4 regions of the Bacillus sp. VA15 genome follow, and region 1 is predicted to be linked to each of the others. Evidence: riboswitches for the same ligand, from Rfam matches in the RefSeq annotation. Region 1 holds a riboswitch; each other region holds the start of a gene.
The links. Region 1 has a riboswitch for S-adenosylmethionine ahead of metE (5-methyltetrahydropteroyltriglutamate--homocysteine S-methyltransferase). Riboswitches for the same ligand answer to the same signal wherever they lie in the genome.
Positions count from the first base shown of each region.

Region 2: linked by a shared signal. The riboswitch ahead of AC0DBE_RS12645 (5-methyltetrahydropteroyltriglutamate--homocysteine S-methyltransferase) and the one ahead of metE (5-methyltetrahydropteroyltriglutamate--homocysteine S-methyltransferase) in region 1 are both predicted to bind S-adenosylmethionine.
Region 3: linked by a shared signal. The riboswitch ahead of AC0DBE_RS06845 (phosphoadenylyl-sulfate reductase) and the one ahead of metE (5-methyltetrahydropteroyltriglutamate--homocysteine S-methyltransferase) in region 1 are both predicted to bind S-adenosylmethionine.
Region 4: linked by a shared signal. The riboswitch ahead of AC0DBE_RS09320 (bifunctional homocysteine S-methyltransferase/methylenetetrahydrofolate reductase) and the one ahead of metE (5-methyltetrahydropteroyltriglutamate--homocysteine S-methyltransferase) in region 1 are both predicted to bind S-adenosylmethionine.

Region 1 is NZ_JBVQPQ010000002.1:621,090-626,427, forward strand. It holds gene thiX (HMP/thiamine ABC transporter permease ThiX) at 1-42, shown strand, start outside; gene rsbRB (RsbT co-antagonist RsbRB) at 75-908, opposite strand; gene isp (serine protease Isp) at 1,131-2,090, shown strand; SAM riboswitch class I at 2,222-2,377, shown strand; gene metE (5-methyltetrahydropteroyltriglutamate--homocysteine S-methyltransferase) at 2,505-4,793, shown strand; gene AC0DBE_RS08085 (histidine phosphatase family protein) at 4,832-5,338, opposite strand, start outside.
Region 2 is NZ_JBVQPQ010000004.1:172,271-177,608, reverse strand. It holds gene AC0DBE_RS12665 (CoA transferase subunit A) at 1-139, shown strand, start outside; gene AC0DBE_RS12660 (CoA transferase subunit B) at 136-792, shown strand; gene AC0DBE_RS12655 (3-hydroxybutyrate dehydrogenase) at 809-1,582, shown strand; gene AC0DBE_RS12650 (5-methyltetrahydropteroyltriglutamate--homocysteine S-methyltransferase) at 1,634-2,770, opposite strand; SAM riboswitch class I at 2,848-2,954, opposite strand; gene AC0DBE_RS12645 (5-methyltetrahydropteroyltriglutamate--homocysteine S-methyltransferase) at 3,023-4,156, opposite strand; SAM riboswitch class I at 4,241-4,347, opposite strand; gene AC0DBE_RS12640 (LURP-one-related/scramblase family protein) at 4,414-4,902, opposite strand; gene AC0DBE_RS12635 (hypothetical protein) at 5,079-5,333, opposite strand.
Region 3 is NZ_JBVQPQ010000002.1:381,362-386,699, reverse strand. It holds gene pyrK (dihydroorotate oxidase B electron transfer subunit) at 1-380, shown strand, start outside; gene AC0DBE_RS06860 (dihydroorotate dehydrogenase) at 380-1,315, shown strand; gene pyrF (orotidine-5'-phosphate decarboxylase) at 1,284-2,003, shown strand; gene pyrE (orotate phosphoribosyltransferase) at 2,000-2,632, shown strand; SAM riboswitch class I at 2,777-2,882, shown strand; gene AC0DBE_RS06845 (phosphoadenylyl-sulfate reductase) at 3,047-3,748, shown strand; gene cysP (sulfate permease) at 3,760-4,824, shown strand; gene sat (sulfate adenylyltransferase) at 4,873-5,338, shown strand, end outside.
Region 4 is NZ_JBVQPQ010000002.1:834,294-839,631, forward strand. It holds partial or broken gene AC0DBE_RS09310 (CvfB family protein) at 1-612, opposite strand, end outside; gene AC0DBE_RS09315 (YajQ family cyclic di-GMP-binding protein) at 711-1,202, shown strand; SAM riboswitch class I at 1,310-1,427, shown strand; gene AC0DBE_RS09320 (bifunctional homocysteine S-methyltransferase/methylenetetrahydrofolate reductase) at 1,519-3,357, shown strand; gene AC0DBE_RS09325 (GNAT family N-acetyltransferase) at 3,448-3,897, shown strand; gene AC0DBE_RS09330 (GNAT family N-acetyltransferase) at 3,903-4,760, shown strand; gene AC0DBE_RS09335 (MFS transporter) at 4,872-5,338, shown strand, end outside.

The sequences.
Region 1 (5,338 bases):
TTCGCAGGATCTTTTCTCGTATCTTTCTGTTTTGCCTCATAAAAAATCCGCTATCGGCGATAGCGGATTTTTTCTTATTGATGATAGTTTAATGCCTGGGCAAGATTGGTTTTAATTGTAATATTCGAAAAATCAATCCCCAGCTGTACAGCGGTTTGCGCAATTTCAGGCCTGATTCCTGACAGGGTTGACCTAACACCGATCAAATTGAGCGCCTCGATCAATTTAAAGATTTGGTGTGCTACCATCGTATCAACCACCACAACACCTGACAGATCGATTAACAGATGCTCCACACGTCTTTTTGCACAAGCCTGAAGCGTGTTTTCCAGAATAAACTTTGCCCGTTCTGTATCAATGTCACCGACAAGCGGAAGCAGAGCTGTTGATTTGCTCAGGGTAATGATAGGCGAGCTTAATTCTAGTATCATTTCTCTTTGGGCGTTTAATTGCTGTTTGGCATTCATTTCAGCGTGATCGACGAAGGTATAAATGGTAAAATCAAATACTTTTACAATCAAATCTGCCCATTTTTGTTTCTCTCCCGATTCAAACGCCGACTCGTTTTCTTCTGCGAACTTCTCAAAATACTTCGTATATAATCTCCGGTTTCTCATAAACTCCCGAATGACATACTGAACCGGAGTGTCAAGATGCTTTTGATCGTTCGTCAGCTCAATGACCCACTCTTGAAATTCTTCGAGAAATTGTTTTTCCGGTAAAACATACATGTAATTCAGATGCCGATAAAATTCTCTATCCTGCTCTTTCAATTCTTCCGTTACAGAAGCATTATGTAAGGCGTAAAGCGAATTCGGATCGCTTTCCTCCATCGTTTCAATCCATTCCTCGGCCATTTGTTCAACATGTTCTGAAAAAAATGCATATAATTTTTCATTCAGTTTCATCACACTGCTCCTTTCCCCAACACTATTATAACTTGACTAACAGCTGAATCCCAGTCATACATGCTGAAGCCATCCAATATTTTGAAAATTACTAATTCTTTGGGTTGTATCCTATTTTTTCAAAATGCTTCAAATGGCTCTGTCCGAGCGGTTGATTTTTTCATATAATATGAGGCAACACCCTTGAATCCACTTGAAAGCATAAAAAAGGAGGGCTTTTTTATGAATGGTGAAATCCGCTTGATCCCGTATGTGACGAATGAGCAGATCATGGATGTAAACGAGCTTCCTGAGGGCATTAAAGTGATTAAGGCGCCAGAAATGTGGGCAAAAGGGGTAAAAGGCAAAAATGTAAAAATTGCTGTATTGGATACGGGCTGCGACACAAGCCATCCTGATTTAAAGAACCAAATCATCGGAGGAAAGAACTTCACGGATGATGACGGCGGCAAGGAAGATGCGATCTCCGACTACAACGGACATGGCACACACGTCGCTGGAACAATTGCAGCTAACGATTCAAACGGCGGCATTACCGGGGTCGCGCCTGAGGCAAGCCTATTGATTGTAAAGGTTCTTGGCGGTGAAAACGGCAGCGGACAATACGAATGGATTATTAACGGCATTAACTACGCGGTGGAACAGAAAGTCGATATCATCTCAATGTCCCTTGGCGGACCAAGCGATGTGCCAGAGCTGGCAGAAGCAGTGAAAAACGCCGTCAAAAACGGAGTGCTTGTCGTTTGCGCAGCGGGAAATGAGGGTGACGGAGACGAACGCACAGAAGAGCTTTCCTACCCTGCGGCTTATAATGAAGTCATCGCGGTCGGATCTGTTTCGGTAGCGCGAGAATTATCAGAATTTTCTAACGCGAATAAAGAGATTGACCTTGTGGCTCCCGGAGAAAATATCTTATCCACTCTTCCTAACAAGAAGTACGGTAAGCTTACCGGCACTTCAATGGCTGCTCCTCATGTCAGCGGAGCGCTTGCTTTAATCAAAAGCTATGAAGAAGAATCATTTCAAAGAAAGCTTTCTGAATCTGAGGTTTATGCACAGCTGATCCGCAGGACTCTTCCGCTTGATATTGCTAAAACGCTGGCAGGCAATGGATTCCTGTATTTAACTGCTCCTGATGAGCTGGCAGAAAGAGCAGAGCAATCACATTTGATGACCCTATAAAATTATTTTTCTTATATAACATAAACCAAATATTGTAAATAAAATTTCAAATTCTATGTTGACAGCGAATTTGAATTACTGTTAAGATTACCAACAAATGATTCAACTTTTCAAAAAATTAATAACATTTTCTCTTATCGAGAGTTGGGCGAGGGATTGGCCTTTTGACCCCAACAGCAACCGACCGTAATTCCATTGTGAAATGGGGCGCACTGCTTTTCGCGCCGAGACTGATGTCTCATAAGGCACGGTGCTAATTCCATCAGATTGTGTCTGAGAGATGAGAGAGGCAGTGTTTTACGCAGAAAAGCCTCTTTCTCTCATGGGAAAGAGGCTTTTTATTGTGAGAAAACCTCTTAGCGGCCTGTATCCGCGGGTTAACGAGAGTGTTTTACATATAAAGGAGGAGAAACAATGACAACCATCAAAACATCGAATGTAGGATTCCCGAGAATTGGACTGAACAGAGAATGGAAAAAAGCACTTGAAGCGTATTGGAAAGGCAGCACTGATAAAGATACGTTTTTAAAGCAAATCGACGACCTATTTTTATCCGCAGCAAAAACACAAATTGACCAGCAGATTGATGTTGTGCCTGTTTCTGATTTCACACAGTATGACCATGTACTCGACACAGCAGTCAGCTTCAACTGGATTCCGAAACGGTTCAGACATTTGACTGACGCTACCGATACATACTTTGCTATCGCCCGCGGAATAAAAGACGCCGTATCCAGTGAAATGACAAAATGGTTTAATACAAATTACCATTACATCGTTCCGGAATATGACGAGAGCATTGAATTCCGCCTGACAAGAAACAAACAGCTCACAGATTACCGCCGGATCAAACAGGAATACGGCGTTGAAACAAAACCTGTGATTGTCGGCCCTTATACGTTCGTCACGCTTGCTAAAGGCTATGAACCGTCTGAAGCAAAAGCAATCCAAAAACGCCTTGTGCCGTTATATGTACAGCTTCTGAAAGAGCTTGAAGAAGAAGGCGTAAAATGGGTTCAAATCGATGAGCCGGCGCTTGTTACAGCTTCTGCCGAAGATGTCCGCGGCGCAAAAGAATTATTTGAAAGCATGACTAACGAGCTTTCATCCTTGAATGTGCTTTTGCAGACGTATTTTGATTCTGTTGATGCTTATGAAGAGCTGATCTCTTACCCGGTACAGGGAATTGGCCTTGATTTCGTTCACGATAAAGGCAGAAACCTGGAACAGCTGAAAACACACGGATTCCCAACAGACAAAGTGCTAGCAGCCGGCGTTATCGACGGACGCAACATTTGGAAAGCGGATCTTGAAGAACGTCTCGATGCCGTTCTTGATATTCTCAGCACTGCAAAGGTTGATGAACTGTGGATTCAGCCTTCCAGCAGCCTGCTGCATGTTCCGGTAGCGAAGCACCCTGATGAGCATTTGGAAAAGGATCTGCTGAACGGATTATCCTACGCAAAAGAAAAACTAGCCGAGCTGACAGCTTTGAAAGAAGGTTTAGTATCAGGAAAAGCGGCGATCAGCGAACAGATTCAGCAGGCGAAAGCTGATATTCAGGCGCTCAAACAGTTTGCAACAGGCGCAAATTCTGAACAAAAGAAAGAACTTGAGCAATTAACCGATAAAGACTTCAAACGCCCGATTCCGTTTGAAGAACGTTTAGCCCTGCAAAATGACTCTCTCGGCCTTCCGCTTTTGTCGACGACTACGATCGGAAGCTTCCCGCAGTCTGCTGAAGTGCGGAGCGCACGCCAAAAATGGCGGAAAAATGAGTGGTCTGATGAACAGTACCAAGACTTTATCAATGCGGAAACAAAACGATGGATTGATATTCAGGAAGAATTGGATCTTGATGTGCTAGTGCACGGTGAATTTGAACGGACAGATATGGTCGAATACTTTGGTGAAAAGCTGGCCGGCTTTGCCTTCACAAAATACGCTTGGGTTCAATCATACGGCTCACGCTGTGTCCGCCCGCCAGTCATTTACGGAGATGTTGAATTCATTGAACCGATGACAGTGAAAGACACGGTATATGCACAGTCCCTGACATCCAAGCATGTGAAAGGAATGCTGACCGGTCCTGTTACAATCTTAAACTGGTCTTTCCCTCGAAACGACATTTCGAGAAAAGAAATCGCCTTCCAAATCGGGCTTGCCCTTCGCAAAGAAGTAAAAGCGCTTGAAGACGCAGGCATTCAAATTATTCAAGTGGATGAACCGGCGCTGCGCGAAGGCCTTCCATTAAAAACCCAAGATTGGGATGAGTATTTGACTTGGGCGGCAGAAGCATTCAGATTAACCACTTCTTCCGTGAAAAACGAGACGCAAATTCATACACATATGTGCTACAGCAACTTCGAAGACATCGTCGATACGATCAATGATCTTGATGCCGATGTGATTACAATCGAACACAGCAGAAGCCACGGAGGATTTTTAGATTATTTAAAAGACCATCCGTATTTGAAAGGGCTAGGCCTTGGTGTATATGACATTCACAGCCCTCGTGTACCGTCAACTGAAGAAATGTACAACATTATCGTTGACGCGCTTGCCGTCTGTCCGACTGACCGCTTCTGGGTAAACCCAGACTGCGGATTGAAAACAAGACAGCAGGAAGAAACAGTTGCCGCATTGAAAAACATGGTTGAAGCCGCAAAACAGGCAAGAGCTCAGCAGACACAGCTTGTATAAAATAGAAACCATCTGTCTTTGGCAGATGGTTTTTTCTATTAGAAAGCGGAAATCGGTTTCCGATGCTTCCCGTCCCCTTCTATTAATATTTTGGCTGTTCCATTTTCATCAAATTCCACAAGGCTCAATGATGTATCATGTATGTAAGCAGAATTCCATATGTCATGAACGCGTCTTCCCTTTATGATATTTAACAGCATTAATATAAAGACAGAATGGGTAACCAAGAGAACATTACCGGAAGAATGGCTGTCTAAAATAGTTTGGAGAGCTAGCCTTACCCGGTTTTCAAAGTCAAAAAACGTTTCACATCCCTGCTGGCGATAAGCTTCGGGATAATGAAAATAAGCATGAAAAAGATCTGGTTCGTCCCTTTCAATATCTTCTTGTTTTTTCCCTTCCCATGAGCCCAGTGACATTTCTCTGAACATATGATCTTTAACCAGCGGGAGCCTCCGCGATCCCAGTACGGTTTTTGCTGTCTCTTCTGTCCGCTTGCTCGGGCTGATGTATACCTGATTCAATTCAATATCCTTCAGACGCTC
Region 2 (5,338 bases), on a different contig from region 1:
GGAAGCGGGAGAGCTCGATCCAGATCATATCCATACGCCGGGAATTTACGTACAGCATGTGGTGCTTGGCGCGAGCCATGAAAAACGGATTGAAAAGCGAACAGTCCGACAAGCGGCGGGAAAGGGTGAGGCGAAATGAAAGAAGCGAGAAAACGAATGGTCAAACGGGCTGTACAAGAAATCAAGGATGGCATGAACGTCAATCTTGGGATTGGAATGCCAACGCTTGTCGCAAATGAGATACCCGATGGCGTTCACGTCATGCTTCAGTCAGAAAACGGCTTGCTCGGGATCGGTCCGTATCCTGTGGAAGGAACGGAAGATGCGGATTTGATCAATGCAGGAAAGGAAACAATCACTGAAGTGACGGGGGCTTCCTATTTTGACAGCGCTGAGTCATTCGCAATGATAAGAGGCGGGCATATCGATTTGGCTATCCTCGGCGGCATGGAAGTTTCTGAGCAGGGCGATTTGGCCAATTGGATGATCCCAGGGAAAATGGTAAAAGGGATGGGCGGCGCCATGGATCTCGTCAACGGGGCGAAACGGATCGTTGTCATCATGGAACATGTCAATAAACATGGCGAGTCAAAGGTGAAAAAAACATGCTCGCTTCCGCTGACAGGCCAGAAAGTCGTACACAGGCTGATTACGGATTTGGCTGTTTTTGATTTTGATAACGGCCGCATGACACTGACGGAGCTTCAGGAAGGTGTCACAATTGAAGAGGTTTATGAAAAAACAGAAGCCGATTTCGCTGTAAGCCAGTCTGTGATCAAACAAAATTCTTAATGGGAAGGTGTTTGACATGAAAAAACAAGTCGCCTTGGTGACTGGGGCAGCCGGCGGAATCGGATTCGAAATCGCGAGGGAATTCGCCCGTGAAGGAGCTAGTGTCATCGTTTCGGACCTTCATCAGGAAGCGTGCGAAAAGGCCGCTTCCAAGCTTGCAGAAGAAGGTTTTGACGCAGCAGCCATTCCGTGTGATGTGACAAAGGAAGCGCAAGTCGCTGATACGGTAAACGCCATCCAAAAACGATACGGCAGCTTGGATATTTTGGTGAACAATGCCGGTATTCAGCACGTCGCCCCGATTGAAGAGTTTCCGACAGAAACCTTTGAACAGCTGATCAAGGTTATGCTGACGGCGCCCTTCATCGCGATGAAGCATGTTTTTCCGATCATGAAAAAACAGCGGTTTGGCAGAATTATTAATATCGCATCTGTTAATGGTTTAGTCGGCTTTGCGGGGAAATCCGCTTATAATAGCGCCAAGCACGGCGTCATTGGACTGACAAAGGTCGGGGCGCTGGAAGGCGCGCCCCACGGCATTACAGTCAACGCGCTTTGTCCGGGTTATGTCGATACACAGCTTGTCCGCAATCAGCTGAGCGATCTTTCGAAAACGAGAAATGTCCCTTACGACTCCGTGCTTGAACAGGTCATTTTTCCGCTTGTGCCGCAAAAACGATTGCTTTCCGTCAAGGAAATCGCGGATTATGCGGCGTTTTTGGCAAGCGAGAAAGCGAAGGGTGTCACCGGGCAGGCTGTCGTCCTTGATGGAGGCTATACCGCTCAATAACATAAAAAACACACTTGCTCCGCCAGGGAATCAAGTGTGTTTTTTCTTTGCTTATTTCCAAACATCGTTAGCGATCTCAACCACATGGCGCAGCTTCGCCCATTGCTGTTCTTCAGTCAGCTTGTTGCCTTCCTCAGTTGAAGCGAATCCGCATTGAGGGCTGAGGCAAAGCTGGTCTAAGCTCACATAGCGGGACGCTTCTTCGATACGGCGTTTTACATCGTCTGGATGTTCAAGCTCACCGAATTTAGATGTCACTAAGCCAAGGACAAGCTGAAGATCAGAGCGCTTCACATAACGGAGTGGTTCAAATCCGCCTGAGCGTGAATCATCATACTCTAGGAAAAGCCCGTCCAGGTTCAAGCCGTCAAAAATGGTTTCGGCTGCTGCGTCATAGCCGCCTTCCGCTGTCCAAGTGGACTGGAAGTTGCCGCGGCAAATGTGCATTGTTACGGTCAAGTCATCCGGACGGTCTGCAATCGCGTCGTTAATGGATTTCGCAAACAGCTGGCGAAGCTCATCAGGCGTTGTTCCGAACGCTTCGATTTGTTTTAAGCCTTTTTCAGATAAGAAAACAGCCCATGCTGTATCATCAAGCTGGAGGTAGCGGCAGCCTCTGTCATAAAACGCTTGAATCGCTTTTTTATATGCTTTGGATACATCGTGCTGGAAAAGGTGATAGTCGTTTTTGTATGCATCCTTTTCCAGCTTTCCGCGGAAAAACAACATATTCGGGCTTGGGATCGTCATCTTTGGTGTCGCGTCACCGGCAATGCTATGGAGAAAGGAGTAATCTTCAAGCATAGGGTGAGTCGAAAAGTCGATATCGCCGGTCACTTTTATGCCGCGTGCTTTTGTCTGTACGTTATGGAATTGAATGCCCTGCTCAGGAGTAAACGGCTCAACGCCATCTAAGTTTTCAAGGAAATCAAAGTGCCACCACGCTCTGCGGAATTCACCGTCTGTCACGACGTTCAGGCCGGTGTCCTTCTGTTTTTCCACAATGCGGGTGATTTCATCGTTTTCGATTTGGCGAAGCTGCTCAGCCGTAATCTCGCCGGCCGCTTTTTGCAGCCGCGCTTTTTTAACGGGCTCAGATCTCAGCAGGCTTCCGACTTGATCCGCGCGAAACGGCGGTTTTTTTCTTTGAAGTGATTTTTGTTCTGCGGGTGTTGTTTGTTGTGGCATGTTGTCCATTCCTTCTTTCCATTCGAATATAAAAAAGCTCTTCCTTTGGATAAGGAAGAGCTTGTGTGACAATCTCAACCTTATCTTCAAGAGCAATCATTGCTCTAAAGGATTTAGCACCATTCTGTTAAACAGCGGTTGCCGGGTATCGCAGGGCCAGTCCCTCCACCTCTCTTGATAAGGAAAACCTTTTTATGAAATTTTCTGATAGTATATATTATTCACACATTTTATGTTTCTGTCAATGATAGATTATCTCCACACATCGTTGGCGATGTCGATCACATGGCGCAGCTTCGCCCATTGCTGCTCCTCTGTCAAAAGATTGCCTTCTTCTGTAGAGGCGAAACCGCACTGCGGGCTGAGGCACAGCTGATCCAGGCTGACAAAGCGCGCCGCTTCATTGATTCGGCGCTTCACATCCTCAGGATTTTCAAGCTCGCCGTATTTCGATGTAATCAAACCGAGTACAATTTGCAGATCCTTGCGTTTCACGAAACGGAGCGGATCAAAGTTACCGGAGCGGTCATCATCGTATTCCAAGAACAGGCCGTCCAAATGTAAGCCATCCAAAATCGTTTCCGCTACAGCGTCATAGCCTCCTGATGCCGCCCAAGTTGAACGGAAGTTGCCGCGGCAAATGTGCATCGTGATTGCTAAATCATCAGGTCGGTCTGCCACTGCATCGTTAATCGTTTTGGCGAATAAGGCAGGCAATGTTTCTGGATCGCCGCCAAGCGCTCGGACGACCTCTCTGCCTTTTTCCTCAAAGAAGAGAGACCATGACGTATCATCAAGCTGAAGATAGCGGCATCCAGCGTCATAGAAGGCTTTGATTGCTTTTTTGTACGCTTGGGCCAGATCATGAAAGTATTCCTCTTGGTCGTCATAAATCCCTTTATCGGCTTTTTCACCGAAAAACAGCATATTCGGGCTCGGAATCGTCAGCTTTGGTGTCGCGTCACCGGCAATCTCATGTAAAAATTGATAATCGGCAAGCGCGGGGTGGCTCGTAAAATCGAGTTTTCCCGTCACTTTGATGCTGCGTGCTTTTGTTTTCGCATGATGGAACTGAATCCCTTCAGCCGGGATGAACGGTTCCACACCGTCAAGCCCTTCCAGGAAATCATAATGCCACCAGGAACGTCGGAATTCCCCGTCTGTTACCACATCGAGACCGATTTCTTTTTGTTTTTCCACAATGCGGGTGATCTCTTGATTTTCGATATCACGAAGCTGTTCCGCAGTGATCTCGCCAGCCGCTTTTTTTTGCCGGGCTTCTTTCACCGGAGCAGATCGCAGTAAACTGCCAACATGATCGGCACGAAAAGGAGCTTTGATTTGTTTTTCTGTTTTTTGTCCTGCAACATTTGTTTGTTGAGCCATGTCATTCGCCTCTTTTCTGAAATGTGTTGTGCATGAAAAAAGCTCTTCCTTTGAGTAAGGAAGAGCTTGAATGATCAAATCTCCGCCTCATCTGCAAGAACGCAATGTTCTAAAGGATTTAGCACCATTCTGTTTGAAACAGCGGTTGCCGGGTATCATAGGGCCAGTCCCTCCACCTCTCTTGATAAGGTACATCTTCATATTCAGATTTTAATTATCTTAATATTATTACTTTTGGATCAATTGTCAACACCTTTTTAGAAAATACTTTCATCTTCGTCGTCATATAATACCATATCCAGCACGATAGCAATGGCTGTGCAGATCAGCACATCTTCCTCGTTTGCAATTTGCAAATGATAGGAATCACCCCAGCTAAGCCACTTTTTGCTCACTGACATCCGGACATTTTCCCCGTCCGTCAGTTGAAATTCATCCTTCCACAAGTCACCGTCAATTTCCCAGTTGAGCTTGGAAATTTCAAATTTTGGTTTAAAAAACGTTAATTTCTTTGCCACCTCACAAACTGTTTTCCCGCCAATTGAAATCTCGTATCGCGGCAATACAGACATTACTTTTTGTTCTATGGAAACGAGTGTTTTTCCGGATGAATCTGTCATTTGTAGCGAGTCTCCTAACGAAAAGAACCGGCCCTCGACCTTGAATGTCTCTTGTTCATCTCGGTCATAAATGTGAAATGCATCTTTAAACGAGAACATTTTTTGTTTCATAAATAATTCGATCATTGCTGAAGTCTCCTTTTGGATTTGCCTTGTAAGAGATTACGGACAGGCGGCAAAAAGGTTTCAAGTTCCAAATCTAGTGATCAGAAACCCTGCTGATTGTTTTTCCCGAGTAATAAATGTTTCTAAAATTGAAAAAGGCTGCATGATTCAGCAGCCTTTTCGTTTGAAATATAGGATTAGGAAAGAGGCATCCGGCGTTTTTGGCGGATGGCGTCAAGGTCGATTAGGTTGTTGTGATGAGGTGCGGCTGCTGGCAGAGGGCTTGTCTTTTGCGGTTTGCGGCGATTGTCCTTGCTGAAAGAAAAAAGAAGATAGCCGCATAATGCGATGATAATAAATAGGATCATTTTACATACCTCCCAAAAAAAGTTTTGGTATTCTCTATTGTACGGATAAAATGTCAAAAAGTATTCAAAAAATTCTAAATCCATTTAAA
Region 3 (5,338 bases), 240 kb from region 1:
AAAAAGGGGTCAAGGTCATACACGTTTTAGGATTCCAATCGGCAAAGGATGTTTTTTACGAAGAAGAATGCCGGCAGTACGGAGACACGTATGTGGCAACAGCTGACGGAACCTATGGGGAAACCGGGTTTGTTACAAATGTGATTAAACAGAAAAATCTAGAGTTTGACATTCTCCTCAGCTGCGGGCCGACACCGATGCTGAAGGCATTAAAACAGGAATATGCCCATAAAGAAGTTTACCTGTCCATGGAGGAACGAATGGGCTGCGGAATCGGCGCCTGCTTCGCGTGTGTGTGCCATACAAACGAAAGTGAGACATCCTACGTAAAAGTATGTCTCGACGGACCTGTATTTAAAGCTCAGGAGGTGGCGCTGTAATGCTAGAGGTGAAATTGCCGGGACTTGATTTGAAAAATCCGATCATTCCTGCATCAGGCTGCTTCGGTTTTGGAAAAGAGTTTGCGCGTTTTTATGATTTATCTTGTCTCGGAGCAATTATGATCAAAGCTACGACAAAGGAGCCTCGCTTCGGGAACCCGACGCCTAGGGTAGCTGAGACTGGCGCCGGAATGCTCAATGCGATCGGTCTCCAAAATCCGGGGCTGGAAAGCGTTTTGCAAAATGAGCTGCCGTGGCTTGAGCAGTTTGATACGCCAATCATTGCAAATGTCGCAGGTTCTCAAGTCGAGGATTATGTTGAAGTCGCAGAGCATATCAGCAAAGCGCCTAATGTTCATGCCCTTGAATTGAACATTTCATGCCCGAATGTGAAAACAGGCGGAATCGCTTTTGGCACGAACCCTGAAATGGCTGCTGATTTGACGAAGGCGGTTAAAGAGGTTTCAGAAGTACCCGTTTATGTAAAGCTTTCCCCGAACGTGGCAAATATCACAGAAATTGCATCTGCGATCGAAGAGGCGGGAGCGGACGGTCTTACGATGATTAACACATTAATCGGCATGAGGCTTGATTTAAAATCAGGCAAGCCGATATTAGCGAATAAAACAGGGGGGCTTTCCGGCCCTGCCGTGAAGCCGGTTGCCATTCGCATGGTGTATGAAGTCAGCCAAGCGGTCAATATCCCGATTATCGGAATGGGAGGCGTGCAGACGGCCGAAGATGCACTGGAGTTTCTTCTCGCGGGAGCAAGCGCGGTCGCTGTCGGAACAGCAAACTTTGTGAATCCTTTTGCATGCCCGGACATGATTGAACAGCTTCCATCTGTTTTGCGTCAATACGGCTATCAATCAATTGAAGAATGCATCGGAAGGAGCTGGAACCATGAAAAACAACCTGCCCATCATCGCGCTTGATTTTGCATCAGCTGAAGAAACACTTGCGTTCTTAGCGCCTTTTCAGCAAGAACCGTTATTTGTAAAGGTTGGAATGGAACTTTTTTATCAAGAAGGGCCTTCTATAGTTAAACAATTAAAAGAAAGAAATTGCGAGCTGTTTTTAGATTTAAAGCTTCATGACATCCCGACCACTGTAAACAAAGCGATGAAGCGCCTTGCCGGTCTCGGGGTGGACCTCGTCAATGTTCATGCGGCCGGAGGCAAAAAAATGATGCAAGCAGCTCTGGAAGGCTTAGAAGAAGGAACGCTTTCCGGAAAAAAACGCCCGTCACTTATCGCGGTAACCCAGCTGACAAGCACATCTGAACAAATGATGAAGAATGAACTGCTGATCGAAAAGCCTTTGATCGACACGGTCGTGCACTACAGCAAGCTGGCAGAAGAAAGCGGACTTGATGGAGTGGTCTGCTCTGTTCATGAAGCAAAAGCCATTTACCAAGCGGTGTCGCCTTCATTTCTGACTGTCACTCCGGGGATCAGGATGTCAGAGGACGCTGCGAATGACCAAATCCGCGTAGCGACACCTGCAATTGCAAAAGAGAAAGGTTCATCAGCGATTGTGGTAGGACGCTCGATTACCAAAGCGAAAGACCCAGTAAAAGCCTATGAAGCTGTCAGACTCGAATGGGAGGGAATCAAATCATGAAACAAATCATCGCAAAACATCTATTAGACATCCAAGCTGTATTTTTACGCCCGAACGAGCCATTTACATGGGCAAGCGGCATTTTATCGCCAATCTACTGTGACAACCGCCTTACGCTATCTTTCCCGGAGGTCAGAAATGATGTCGCCTCAGGTATCAGCAAGCTTGTCGAAGAGCATTTTCCTGAAGCTGAAATGATTGCGGGAACAGCTACAGCCGGTATTCCTCATGCTGCTCTGGCGGCTGACCGTTTGAATCTTCCGATGTGTTATGTGAGAAGCAAGCCGAAAGCGCACGGAAAAGGCAATCAGATTGAGGGAGCTGTTCAAAAGGGGCAAAAAACTGTCGTTATTGAAGACTTAATCTCCACAGGAGGAAGCGTACTTGAAGCTGCGGCAGCTTTACAAGCGGTTGGCTGTGAAGTGCTCGGTGTCGTCTCCATTTTTACGTACGGGCTCCCTAAAGCGCAGGAAGCCTTCGCAAAGGCAGAACTTCCATACTACTCTTTAACTGATTACGATACGCTCACAGAGGTCGCGCTCGAAAACGGAAATATTCATTCAGACGATCTAGAAAAGCTGAAAACGTGGAAACGAAATCCCGAGTCAAAAGATTGGTTTAAAAAATAAGAAATAAATTTCGGTGATGTATAGAGGCTTCAAAGCCTTGTTGTACTTGAAAACAGGCCACTCGGCCTGTTTTTTTATTAATCCTATAAAAAAAGTCGGGTTGACTTATGTTAGAATTGTGCTAAAATTTACTACAAATCTAAAAACTTATCAAGAGCGGCTGAGGGACTGGACCTATGAAGCCCGGCAACCTGCATAGTTTGTAAGGTGCTACTTCCAGCAAAATGAATTCCATTTTGAAAGATAAGGGCTACATGCTGTTCCTGTCTTTCTTTCCGCCGGATTGAAAGTTTTTTATTTTAAGAGGAAAAAAGGCTGTATGTGATAACAGCAGCCGCGCATCACATTACAATTGGGAAAAGACAACCGGCAGAAAGCTACTGTTTGTTTGTCTCCGAAAGGAGGAAAGAAGAAATGTTAACGTACGATAATTGGGAAGAACCAACGATTACATTTCCGGAAGACGACCCTTATAAAGGAGCGCTTTCAGTTTTAAAGTGGGCATACGGCCATTACGGCAATCAGCTTGTTTATGCCTGCAGTTTCGGAATTGAGGGAATCGTTCTGATTGACTTAATTTATAAAGTAAAAAAAGACGCAGAGATTGTGTTTCTTGATACAGGACTTCATTTTAAAGAAACCTATGAAACGATTGAACGAGTGAAAGAGCGTTATCCGGGTCTTAATATCATCCTGAAAAAACCAGACCTTACCCCTGAGGAGCAAGCCGAAGAACATGGTGACAAACTGTGGGAAAGAGAGCCGAATCAGTGCTGCTATCTTAGAAAGGTTGTTCCTTTAAGAGAGGCGCTTTCAGGACATCCAGCCTGGCTTTCCGGTCTGCGCCGCGATCAAGGGCCAAGCCGTGCCAATACGAATTTCTTAAACAAAGATGAAAAATTCAAATCAGTAAAAGTATGCCCGCTTATCCATTGGACTTGGAAAGACATTTGGAGATACACATCCCGGAATGAGCTGGACTACAATCCGCTTCATGATCAAGGATATCCTAGTATTGGCTGCGCGCCTTGCACGGCTCCTGCTTTTACCGCAGAGGATTTACGTTCAGGCAGATGGAATGGTATGGCGAAAACAGAATGCGGACTGCATGAATAAGGAGCTGCAAAATGGAACTAGCCGCTATTTTATTTAGCTTGTTTTTCGCGATGAATATTGGTGCAAGCGGCGCTGCAGCTTCGATGGGAGTTGCTTACGGCTCTGGAGCCATTAAAAAGAAAACCTACGCTTTGATCCTATGCGCAGTCGGTGTGCTGGCCGGGGCGGTCATTGGCGGGGGCGAGGTTGTAAAAACCATCAGCTCCGGGATTATCCCCGAGCAGACGATTACACTGACGATTGTTTGCATCATTATTGGAGCCGCTGCGCTGTCGCTCTTTACGGCTAATCTTCTCGGCATTCCTTTGTCGACAAGTGAAGTAACAGTCGGCGCAGTTGTCGGCGTGGGAGTGGCTTACAAAGTATTGTTTGTGAACAACCTGCTGGTCATTGTGTCGTTTTGGGTTTTTGTCCCGCTGTTCGCTTTCGGTTTCACATATTTTGTATCTAAGCTGTTTCGTTATTTTAAGATTGAAATTAAATCTTCTAAAAAGCAAAAAATCCTTGGCATTGTTTTGTTAGGTGCCGGATTTTTTGAAGCATTCTCTGCCGGTATGAACAATGTGGCGAATGCCGTTGGCCCGTTAGTGGCGGCCGGTGTGCTGGATGTAACGAAAGGAACCTTATACGGGGGAGCTTTTGTTGCTCTTGGCGCGTTGTTATTAGGCCGGCGGGTGTTAGAAACAAACGGGAAGAAAATTACGAGATTCTCAAAAGGAGAAGGCATTCTCTTATCCGGTACAGGAGCCGGACTGGTGATCATCAGTTCTGTATTTGGGATGCCAGTGCCCTTGGCGCAAGTCACGTCATCGTCTATTATCGGAATAGGCATGGCAAAAAACGGTCCGAACGTGTTCCATAAACAAGTTGTTCAAACGATGCTGAAGGTATGGATTGTATCGCCGTTTTTATCTTTATCAATTTCTTATCTGCTTGTATCCTTGTTTTTAAAAGCGGATTATTATTCAATCTTTATCATGGTAAGTGTGCTTTTAGCGGCGGGCGGTGCCGTCAGCCTGACGAAGGCCATACGTAAAGAGAGACGCTCTGTCCACGAACAAGGCGGGGGAATCTGATCATTAATCTGAGTTATTTTATATGTTAACTAGGAGGAAATCGATATTATGAGCTTAGCACCACACGGAGGAACATTAGTAAACAGAGTAGATGAATCATATGATGTGAGCAGCATTCAAAAAGAAATTGAACTTGATTTGATTTCTTTCGCAGATTTGGAATTAATCGGAATCGGTGCATACAGCCCGATCGAAGGCTTCTTTAATGAAAAAGATTACGTATCTGTTGTCGAAAGCATGCGTCTTTCTTCCGGCGTTGTCTGGTCCCTTCCAATCACGCTTCCGGTTGATGCGCAAAAAGCAGCGGAACTGTCAGTCGGTGAAACGGTAAAGTTAACGTATGAAGGAGAAACATACGGCGTTATCCAAATCGAAGACCTATACGTGCCTGACAAACAAAAAGAAGCTGTCAATGTGTATAAAACGGATGAGCAGGAGCACCCGGGTGTTAAAAAGCTTTTCAGCCGCGGCAATACATACGTCGGCGGACCAATCACATTGACTAAAAAAGCTT
Region 4 (5,338 bases), 210 kb from region 1:
CTTGGCTCCTCTTTTCTTTCTGACGGATGGATAAAACCGCGGATACCGTCGTCTGTGATGATGAATGAACCCGTTGCGATTAATCTGTACACCGTACCTGTCAGCTCTTTATTCATCAGATCTTCTGAAGCGTCGGTAAACAGTTCGCTGATGATATCTTCAGGCGCTGGTTTCGCAAACATGCGCCCCCGGTTCGTCACTTTCAGCATACAGTAGAGCTTATCCCCTTTTTGCGGCCAGACATCCTCGTATGGCGGCAAATGCTCAGTTGCAACAAGCGCATCCTTAGATAAGCCGACATCAACGAAAACGCCCATATCTTCCACTTTATCCACCACTTCGACCCAGCCGTACTCATCAGCGCTGATGACCGGAATTTTCATCGTGGCCGCAAGTCTTTCCTGCTGGTCCACGTATATAAAGACCTCTACCTCATCTCTGTCTTCGATATCCTCAGTTATTTCACTGTTATGTAAGAGAATCGTATCTTCTCCGTCGGTTAAAAAGTAACCGAAGTCAGTTTGGTGATCTATACTCAAGGTTAATTGCTGCCCTGGTCTCATGCTATCGTCCTTCCTGTTCCGCTTATTTTTCTGCGGATTCTGTTAACATTTTTTCCAATCATCACAAATTGATTCTTTGTTCTGTTGGAAGTTTCTCTTTATTCTACTATAATCAACACATAAGTTAAATGTTATGGAGGTTTTCATATGGCAAAAGAAAGTTCATTTGATATTGTATCAAAGGTGGAATTGCCCGAAGTGCAAAATGCGATTCAAATCGCACTGAAAGAAATCAGCACACGCTATGACTTTAAAGGAAGCAAAAGCGACATTTCTTTAGATAAAGAGGAGCTTGTCCTCGTTTCTGATGACGAATTTAAATTAAGCCAGCTGAAAGATGTACTGGTCAGTAAATTAATTAAACGAAACGTGCCGACAAAAAACATTGATTACGGCAAGGTTGAAAGCGCGTCAGGCGGAACAGTGCGCCAGCGTGCAAAACTTGTTCAAGGCATTGACAAGGACAACGCCAAAAAAATCAATACCATCATCAAAAACTCCGGACTGAAAATAAAGTCTCAAGTGCAGGATGATCAAGTGCGCGTCACCGGAAAAAACAAGGATGACCTGCAGCAGATTATCACAGCAGTGCGGGGCGCGGATCTGCCAATTGACGTTCAATTTATAAATTTCAGATAAATTTTCTGAATCCTATTGATTATTGTCTTTATTTTCGGTAAATTTGGAGAAAGGGAAAATGCCAGGCATCTTTAGGGCACTTCCTGAACACGAAAATTTTATATCCGTTCTTATCAAGAGAAGCAGAGGGACTGGCCCGACGAAGCTTCAGCAACCGGTGTAATGGCGATCAGCCATGACCAAGGTGCTAAATCCAGCAAGCTCGAACAGCTTGGAAGATAAGAAGAGACAAAATCACTGACAAAGTCTTCTTCTTAAGAGGACTTTTTTTATTTCTCTTTTTTTCCTTGCTGAATGTGAATAAAGGAGGCAAACAATGGGACTTTTAGAAGATTTGCAAAAACAGGTGTTAATTGGCGACGGCGCCATGGGGACACTCCTCTACTCCTATGGCATTGACAGGTGCTTTGAGGAGCTCAACATTTCAAAGCCGGAGGAAATTCAGCGCATACATAAAGCGTACGTTGAGGCTGGAGCCAACATCATTCAAACAAATACGTACGGGGCCAATTATATTAAATTATCCAGACACGGGCTTGAGGATGACATCAAAAAAATGAATCAGGAGGCGGTAAAAATCGCGCGGGCTTCAGCAGGCGATGCGTACGTGCTGGGGACGATGGGCGGCATCCGTACCTTTAATAAAAACGCGTACAGCCTTGACGAAATCAAACGCAGCTTTCGCGAGCAGCTGTACCTGCTGCTGCATGAAGAGCCAGATGGCTTGCTGTTAGAAACGTATTATGATTTGGAAGAAGCACGTGAAGTGCTAAAAATCGCGCGCAAAGAGACTGGCCTTCCGATTATGCTGAATGTCTCCATGCATGAGCAAGGCGTACTGCAGGACGGAACACCGCTTTCTGAAGCATTGCGATCGATCGCGGATCTCGGAGCTGATATCGTCGGCATTAACTGCCGGCTCGGTCCTTATCACATGATTGAAGCGCTTAGCGAAGTGCCGATTTTTGATGACGTGTTCTTATCAGTTTATCCGAACAGCAGTCTTCCCTCGCTTGAAGAAGGCCGGCTCGTCTATGAAACAGACGACACGTATTTTCAAAACAGCGCGTCAGAATTCCGCAAGCAAGGCGCGCGGATTATCGGCGGTTGCTGCGGCACCACGCCGAATCACATCCAGGCGATGGCAGAAGCGGTTGGCGGGCTTGCTCCGATTACAGAAAAAGAAGTCAAAACCCGGGCGAAGGAATTCATTTCTGTTCAGCATGAGCGGACAGAGCCCGGCCTGAATGAGATCGCAGCGGAAAAACGCTCCATTATCGTAGAGCTGGACCCGCCGAAAAAATTGAGTTTCGACAAATTTCTGTCCGCTGCTGCTGAATTAAAAGAAGCGGGAATCGACGCCCTGACCCTCGCTGACAATTCCCTGGCTACTCCGCGGATCAGCAATGTTGCCTGCGGCGCCCTTGTGAAGCAACAGCTCGATATGCGCTCTCTTGTCCATATTACATGCCGTGACCGAAATATTATCGGCTTGCAGTCACATTTAATGGGTCTGGATACGTTAGGGCTGAATGACGTGCTGGCCATTACTGGCGATCCTTCTAAAATCGGGGATTTTCCGGGTGCGACGTCTGTGTATGATTTAACATCCTTTGATTTAATCAGGCTGATCAAACAATTCAACGAAGGACTGTCCCTGTCTGGAAAACCGCTTGGCAAGAAAACGAATTTCTCAGTCGCCGCCGCATTTAATCCTAATGTCCGCCATCTGGATAAAGCGGTAAAACGGCTGGAGAAAAAAATAGATTGCGGCGCCGATTATTTTGTTTCACAGCCTGTCTATTCCGAGCAGCAGCTTGTCGATATCCATAACGAAACAAAGCATCTGAAGACACCGATCTATATCGGCATTATGCCACTCACAAGCAGCCGAAATGCTGAATTCATCCACAATGAAATTCCGGGCATTAAGCTATCTGACTCTATTCGCGAAAAAATGGCCCTCGCCGGCGAGGATAAAGAGAAACAAAAAGCGGAAGGCCTTGCGATTGCACGCTCCCTGTTGGATACGGCATGCGAGCTGTTTAACGGCATCTACTTGATTACGCCTTTTCTCAGATCTGACTTAACCGCCGAGCTCACTTCGTACATTCAGCAAAAAGATGAGCAGCGCCAAAATATCTATTTGCATTAATACCTTGAAGACTGCCTGAGCCAATCGGGCGGTCTTTTTCAACGTAATTCGTGTTACGATAAAGAAAATCAGTTTATGAGGAGGATCATCATGCTCGAAGTTAAAACCATTTCTGCGGAAGATACATACGACATCCGGCACCGCATCCTGCGTCCCCATCAATCCATCGAACAATGCAAATATGAACAGGATCATGCGGAAGGCGCCTTTCATCTCGGTGTGTTTTATGAAGGAACCCTGATCAGCATCGCTTCTTTTTCCCCTCAAAATCAGCCATTATTAACGGAATCCCCTGCATATCGGCTGAGAGGCATGGCGACGCTTGAAGGATATCGTGATCAAAAAGCCGGAAGCACGCTGATCAAATATGCGGAACAAAAACTGGCAGACAGAGGCGTACAGGCGGTCTGGTGCAATGCAAGACAACATGTCAAAGGCTACTACGCAAAGCTTGGCTGGGAGGAACTTGGCGAACCGTTTGAGATTCCCGGCATTGGCACTCATATTGTCATGTACAAAACATTCGGAACAAGCAGGTGACCCGTATGAAGATAATGGATGAGCTGATTGAGCTTCATGAAGAACATACCTCCGGACTATTGCGGCTTTGCAGGCAAGCCGGGTGGCCGGATTATGGCGAACAAGAGCTGGCACTGCTTGTCCAACAGGGGCGTTTTTTCGGTTATCAAAATGTCCGGGGAGACATTATTTCCTGCATCGGCTTGTTTTTGTTTGGCCGTCTTGCCTCTATCGGACTCGTCATCGTAGACAAGGAATACAAACGGCTCGGTCTCGGGCGGCGGATGGTAAACGCGTGTATCAGTAAAACGGATGAAAGCACCGCCATCAGGCTTTGCGCCACAAAAGAAGGTTTGCCGCTTTATGAGAAAGCGGGTTTTCATACAGCGGGTTCAGTCCGAAAGTACAGCTGTCACAGTTTTCAACCGATTGAAAAGCAAGATCATCTTGATGCTAAACTGACAGCCTTTAGAAAACAAGACTTTCAAGAATTAGCCACGGCCGATCTGGCAGCCTTTGGCGGAGATCGATCAAATCTTCTGCAGCAGCTTATTTCCACTTCAGAGGAATGCGTCATCGCCAGAAACAATGAGGGACAGCTGATTGGCTACGGCCTATCTGTACAGACACCTGTCAATTTGAAATTCGGCCCCATCATTGCCCCATCATCAGACGTGGCTGCACAATTCATCAACAGGCTGGCCGCCGGCAAACAAGGTCCGATGCGCATCGATATACCGGGTGAACACACATCTTTACATGACAGGCTGATAGAAATGGGATTTCAAGCGGACGAAGAGCCACCGCTTATGCTTTACCAGATAAAGATGCTTCCTGACCAAAATGGACACTTATATGCGTTGATTTCACAGGCGCTCGGTTAACCCTCCTTTTTCCCGAACAGGTATTTTCTGTTCGGTTTTTTGCTGTCTGAACGTTGAATAAACGAAGCCAGCAGGGACATTCTAAGCAGAAGAAAAGGAGTGTGCTCTGAGATGGAATCATCAAAACAAAATAACGGAATGACGATTGTTGCAATCGGTTCAATCCCTTTAATATTAACACTTGGAAACTCGATGCTTATTCCGATTTTGCCAAAAATGAAATCTGAACTTCATTTATCACAATTTCAAGTCAGTCTCGTGATCACAGTATTTTCCTTGATTGCGGCGTTTGCCATTCCGATTGTCGGTTATCTCGCTGACAGATTCTCAAGGAAAATCATCATTATCCCTTGCTTATTTTTGTATGGTGCCGGCGGCTTATTAGCCGGGTTTGCGGCAGGTTTTTTTGACAATGCATACCCTTGGGTCATGGCAGGACGGGCGCTTCAGGGAATCGGGGCAGCCGGGACAGGCCCGATTGCCATGGCACTGACGGGAGATCTGTTTAAAGGCGCCCAGGAAAGCAAGGTGCTCGGTCTCGTTGAAGCTTCAAACGGCATGGGGAAAGTGCTTTCGCC